DNA from 3 places in the Paenibacillus sp. 102 genome. Region 2 is predicted to be linked to each of the others. Evidence: riboswitches for the same ligand, from Rfam matches in the RefSeq annotation. Region 2 holds a riboswitch; each other region holds the start of a gene.

Region 1 (2,208 bases), on a different contig from region 2:
CTTTTGTCGGTGCATGCTTTTTAAGCAACTTGCCCGGCGATTTAATTAAACCGTACATTTCACTCTTTTTATTTACGTTAGGCGTCTATATTTTATTACGATTTATTATTCAAAAACAGATTGTCAAATCAAATAAGCGTATGTCTGGAAAACAGCTTATCCCATTAGGATTATTTGCAGGATTTGTTGACTCAACAGGTGGTGGTGGTTGGGGACCAATTACAACACCAGTACTACTTGCACGAGGAAATGAAGCACGAAAAGTCATTGGTTCCGTAGATACAAGTGAATTTCCAGTATCTTTAGCCGCAACAATCGGATTTTTCATTTCATTAGGATGGGAACAAGTAAGCTGGGTTTGGGTATTTGCACTTATGCTTGGCGGTATTCTGGCAGCTCCAATCGCTGCATGGTTAGTACGAATTGTGCCTTCGCATTTACTTGGTGTACTCGTTGGCGGACTCATTATTTTTACAAATATCCGGACGCTGCTTACATCATTTAAAGTAGATCCAACAATTATTAACCTTTCTTATATTGCAGTAGGTCTTATCGTTATTATTGCACTTTTCATTGCGGTTAGAAATCACTCTCAACTTACAAAACAAAACGTTGGATATACGACTGGTCAAAAGCGAGTTTTACCTTAAAGAAAAAATAGTTACGTAGTATGAAGGTAAGCAAATGATTCGTTTGCTTACCTTTTTTAATTGCTCACTTCAAATTCATTCATTTACAATTGTCTTACCTCCCTTTTCCACTTACAAACTTCATATATTCATTTATAACTATGTTTACATGAACAATGTCGAATTTTATTTTTCTGAATTTTCTTTTAATTTTAGAGGATTTTCCCTATCTTTTTGCGAAACATTTGTATAACAATTTTTTCTTCATTTTTTACATATTAAGTAGGTTGGTTCGGGCGGAGTTTTGAAAACGTTTCCTATACAATAACCGATTATTTGTGATAATTTCCTACAAAAATTCCTTGCAATATTTTCAGAAACTAATTACAATTGCCATATATTAAAAATCACAGCAATAAATAAATCCTCATCAATCCGATGAGGTAGAGGTTGCGGCTTTTATTAGTAAAACGGATGAGACACAGAGAATATCAATGATCCCGTTTGAAAGGAAATGCTGCCGAAGTTTATATTTCTTCTCTGGAAATATAAGCTGGGGCTGTCTCCGAATAGGAACAGAACTGTCACGTTTACAAAATACCGTGTAAACGTGGGGTGCTATCTTAACGGAAGGGTATGATGGGGTGGTTATTTGTGAAACGTTCCGCCGAATTCCTTTGGCGGTTTTTTGTATTTTTCTCCCCCGCTCCTTCCTAATCTTACAAGAAAAGGAGTGTTGAACATGAATAGCATAGCTGATCAAGCTACCTCTACAAAACAATCTACACAAGGACAAGGTGAACTAAAGCGCGGGTTGAAAACGCGCCACCTTACAATGATTTCTCTCGGTGGTACAATTGGTACTGGGCTCTTTCTTGCAAGCGGTGGTGTTATTCACACAGCAGGGCCTGGCGGAGCTCTCTTAGCCTATACGGCAATCGGAATTATGGTTTACTTTTTAATGACAAGCTTAGCTGAATTAGCAGCGTATATGCCTGTCACCGGCTCATTTAGCACATACGCAACAAAATTTGTCGATCCATCACTTGGATTTGCACTCGGCTGGAATTATTGGTATAACTGGGCAATTACTGTTGCAGCTGAACTAGCAGCAGTTACATTAATTATGAAATTTTGGTTTCCAAATACTCCGTCTTTAATTTGGAGTGGTCTTTGTTTAGCTATTATGTTTCTTTTTAATTATTTATCTGTTAAAGGATTTGGTGAAGCAGAGTATTGGTTCGCTCTTATTAAAGTAGTAACTGTTATTATCTTTTTAATTGTTGGATTTATGATGATTTTCGGCATTATGGGCGGCGAACCTGTTGGATTTAAAAACTTTACTGTTGCGGATGCACCATTTAACGGCGGCATCATGGCAATCATCGGTGTATTTATGGCTGCTGGTTTCTCATTCCAAGGAACTGAATTATTAGGTGTAGCTGCTGGTGAAACGGCTGATCCAGAGCGTAGTATTCCAAAAGCAATTCGTTCTATCTTTTGGCGTATTCTACTATTCTACATCTTTGCCATTCTTGTTATCGGTTTATTGATTCCTTATACAACTGAAAGTCTTGCA
Region 2 (2,208 bases):
TCCTCCATCGACTGACACATACTTACGAATGCCCGGAATATCTTTTACAGCTCCTACTGTATAAATTGTTGTTCCTGCATCCCCGACAATACTACGCCCTGGTTCAATCCATATTTCAGGAAGGGGATAATTATTTCGTATAAACTGTTCTCTCACTGCGTTAGTTACAGCATACACATATGTTTCAAGTGTAAGTGGTGTATCAGCTTCCGTATAGCGAATACCAAAACCTCCGCCGACGTTTAACACCGTTACAACATAACCAGTTTGTTCTCTTATCTCTTCTAAAAAGCCATGCAATACTTCAATCGCTCGAACAAATCCTGCTGTTTCAAAAATTTGCGAACCAATATGCGAATGAATACCTAATACATTATAATTTGATTTCTCTAGTGCGATTTGAATCGCCTGCATTGCCTGGCCGGTGGAAACTCCAAAACCGAATTTCGAATCATCTTGCCCTGTTGTAATATATTCATGTGTATGCGCCTCTACTCCAGGTGTAACTCGAATTAATATATTTACAATTTTTCCATACTGCTGTGCTAAGTCATGTAATATTTCCATTTCAAAGAAATTATCTACCACAAAGCAGCCGATATCTGCTTGCAGCGCCATTACGATCTCTTCCTCAGTTTTATTATTACCATGAAAATGAATACGCGATGCAGGAAAACCAGCTTGCAAAGCAGTATATAATTCTCCCCCTGAAACAACATCTAAAGACATATTTTCTTCACGAGCTACTCGGCACATCTCCATGCACAAGAACGCCTTACTTGCATATGCTACTTGGTAAGAGAACCCACTTTCCTGAAATGCACGATGAAATGCGCGACATTTTTCCCGAATAGCAGCCTCATCGTATACATAAAGCGGTGTTCCATATTGTTTTGCTAGCTGCGTTGTATCGCACCCTCCAATTTCTAAGTGTCCTTGGTCATTGATTCGGCTTGTGCCGTGTAAATACATTTGAATTCCTCCCTTATTTCCTCTAAAACTGATAACCCCAATCTTCTTCTATTCATTGCAGCACGCTTTTAGGTAAACAAAAAACGCGCGGAACAATGTTCACACGCGTTTCTTATTAGGAATCATGTATCATGAAAAAATAAACGAGTTGTTATCTTCTCAAATAAGAAACCGCATCAACATCTCCAAATAGCTCTCCATAAAATAAAATTTTATGACAGTACTACATTTATTCAATGTAGTCCCAATATATGAATGAGGTGGTCATTCTTATATTTCGGCAATAGTCCCTTTCAATCTATGATCAAAGATTCCACTAAATCTCCCATAGCTTACTCTTTCCTATCGCGGCCTCTACCTTTGAGAGTAGATGAGGTAAGTCTATTTAATTTTCAAACATCTTATGTTGGTATTAACAATACCAAATGACTAAATTATTTGTCAAACAATTTTTTATATTGGTTTTTTACAATTCAATTTCGTATCATTTGGTAAGCGCTTTATATCTATTTTTTTCACAATCCATTCTCCTTCATCATTATCAAATGTGATTCTTATTTTTTCAAATGGAGGAAGTACTTTTCCACCTATACCAGCTTCATATTTTGTCACTTCAATTACTGTTTGAAATAAATATGTACCACTATACATTTTTTTCATGCTTACAATCTTTGGACAATCATATGGTTTTTGTTTCCCATAGTGCTTTTCAATCGTAGTATTTATTTGTGGAAACAAAACAGAATACAGAGCATCTTCTAATAACGGCGCATCATATTGAGCAGCGAAAACTGTAGGGGTGGAAAATAATAAAAAACCACTACATATGAAACAAAATAACTTTTTCATCATAACCTCCGTATCAAAATGCGATATGGTTATTGTCTCCGTTTTCTCTTTTTCTAACCAATTCTTATAAAAACCATCCACAATTCTGTTTTGTTTTCGTATAATAGTACATAAAGATAAACGACAGTTCGTATATATAAAGTGAAACTTCTATCATTAGAGATACAATCACTAGAACCGTCACTTATAGTAGGAGAGGAGTATATTATGCTACAACATTTGTTTCCAAAATTACGATTTGCACTTGTTGCAGTCGTTTTATTATGGATTAAAACATATATTGTGTACAAGCTAGCCTTCGATATTAAAATTGATAACTTCTTCGAAGAAACAATGCTTTTGTTTAATCCAATTGCTTCATTGCTTTTATTTTTCGGTCTAGCTTTA
Region 3 (2,208 bases), on a different contig from region 2:
CGAATAGGGAAGTAAGGGCAAGCAAGGCCATTAATTTCCCGCCGCCATGACCCATTGCAGCATTTAATGCATCAGCTAATGGACGTTCAGACGCTTGTAGTTTATCCATATGAAGAACACCCATTGTTAAAATGGTAATTCCTAAATAAATGGCAACAGTTATTAATAAGCCAGCAACAGTTGCATGTTTTACCGTTTTTGGTGATTTCGCACGGTTTGATAAAAGAACGGCTGATTCAATACCGATAAATGCCCAAAGTGTTGTTAGAGCAGCTAAATTTACTTGCGAAAGCAGTCCGTGTGACACGCCTTCTTTATCAATCATTGGTGTGTACCATTGTCCAAATTTTGAAGCTTGAAATGCAAACAAAGTAACAACGATGAATAGAAGGAATCCTGTCACCTTCGTTGTTGTTGCTAAGAAGTTTAATTTTCCAGCTCCGTTTACACCGTTTGTTAAAATCATATGTGTTCCCCATAATAAGAGAGAACAGATAGAGAATGTAATGAGTTTTCCAACTTCCACATCGAAAGTGCCAATTGAAAATAAGAGGCGTGTATCTTTCATAATCGGGAAGAAGAGTGATAAATAACCTGCAAAAGATGTAATAATAGCAACATTACTTGCCCAGTTTGCGACCCAGTAGCCCCAAACCATGCTGAATCCAGCCATTTTTTTCTTTTTTGGTGATGAAAATAAAGCATATGCATGACTTTGTGGTCCTGTTGTTAAATCAGGACGACGAATTGCTAAATTACCGAAAACAAGAGCTAGCATTAAAACACCAAACCCTGTTGTTAACCAAGCTAAAGTAACACCGAGAGGGCTTGCTGTTTGTGCTAATGTACTTGGCACCATGAAAATACCAGCGCCAACCATATTGCCGACAACAAATGCTGTCAGTACCCAAAAGCCCCATTTTTTCTGTTGCATAAAAAATACCTCCAAAGTTAGTATAACCAAGTCAAGCGAGGAGATATGTATGTCTTCCGAAAAGGAAGAAAGGCAAGCTTCATACAAAACAAAAAAAGCACGTGTCATTGTCGCTACGTGCTTTCTATCTTATAGGAAACCCACGACATACCTCTCGATAGCTCTCCACAAACAAATTGTTTGTGACAGTTCTGCATTTATTAAATAGCAGACCCAGCAAGAATGCATGGTGGGCATTACTTACTTCGGCAACCATTCCTTTCCCATTCATTCATCGATGCCACTACATCTCCTGAAATGATACTCTTAATGACTGCAACCTCTACCTCACCGAGATACGAATGAGGATTTATGTATTAAATTAACGTATTTAAGGGTAACAAATGTATTTTTATACGTCAATGGATATAGAAATAATCAGACTATAGTGAAGAATTTGTCATTATAAGAAGAGGGAGCTTTTTCGAAATTTAGGAATGTAATGGATTGGTTAATGAATAGTAGCCCTAAAGCATATGAGATAAGTGAATAGGTGAATGAAAGAATATATATCCAACTTGATTTTCCAACATATATATCCATTTTTATTTTCAAGCACCTAAGTCGTGGTTATGAAAATAAAAGGAAATCTCCACTCGCTTTCTCCTTTTGTTCTCACTTTGCATGAGGCCAAAAAAAGCACTGACCGCTTCTATACATGGCCGGACGCTCTCTTCCCACCTAAAAAGAATGGTTTTTGCCCGGTTTTTCATTTTGTATTTATCCCGCATTAACGGGCAGTAAGACCCCTACCTCAAGATTCAGAGGGAAACGAGGAAGATAGGTGGGGGATCAACTGCCCGTAAAAGCCCGATTGGTGAGGGCTGATAATCAGTGGGGGATGAAGAAAACCCCCACTGATTAAAGTTTCACTTTATATAAAAAGAAGCTAATCTACAGCGGTAGACTAGCTTCTAAAATGTTACATTAAGTTTAATACAGTTACTTTTTCACGTGTCATAGACTCAAGGCTCTTACGAATACCTTGTGCTCCCATACCAGAACCTTTTACGCCGATGAATGGGAAGTGGTCAGGGCCACGCTCTGTACGTCCGTTAATTTGAACAGAACCAGTATCGATTTTATTTGCAATTGCAAATGCTTTATTAATGTCTTTTGTGAAGACACTTGCTTGTAAGCCGAAATCTGATTTGTTCGCAATTTCAATTGCTTGCTCATCAGAAGAAACGCGGATGATTGGAAGGATTGGACCGAATGGCTCTTCCCAAGCAACT

Evidence for each region. Region 2 has a riboswitch for lysine ahead of lysA (diaminopimelate decarboxylase). Riboswitches for the same ligand answer to the same signal wherever they lie in the genome.
Region 1: linked by a shared signal. The riboswitch ahead of AAIE21_RS12465 (amino acid permease) and the one ahead of lysA (diaminopimelate decarboxylase) in region 2 are both predicted to bind lysine.
Region 3: linked by a shared signal. The riboswitch ahead of AAIE21_RS15895 (amino acid permease) and the one ahead of lysA (diaminopimelate decarboxylase) in region 2 are both predicted to bind lysine.

Annotation. Positions count from the first base shown of each region.
Region 1 covers NZ_JBCGHT010000004.1:66,718-68,925, forward strand. Annotated here, with positions in the region: gene AAIE21_RS12460 (sulfite exporter TauE/SafE family protein) at 1-650, shown strand, start outside; lysine riboswitch at 1,066-1,258, shown strand; gene AAIE21_RS12465 (amino acid permease) at 1,372-2,208, shown strand, end outside.
Region 2 covers NZ_JBCGHT010000002.1:346,379-348,586, forward strand. Annotated here, with positions in the region: gene lysA (diaminopimelate decarboxylase) at 1-972, opposite strand, end outside; lysine riboswitch at 1,155-1,337, opposite strand; gene AAIE21_RS07710 (DUF3888 domain-containing protein) at 1,426-1,821, opposite strand; gene AAIE21_RS07715 (LTA synthase family protein) at 2,029-2,208, shown strand, end outside.
Region 3 covers NZ_JBCGHT010000006.1:125,102-127,309, reverse strand. Annotated here, with positions in the region: gene AAIE21_RS15895 (amino acid permease) at 1-934, opposite strand, end outside; lysine riboswitch at 1,085-1,267, opposite strand; gene AAIE21_RS15890 (NADP-dependent glyceraldehyde-3-phosphate dehydrogenase) at 1,896-2,208, opposite strand, start outside.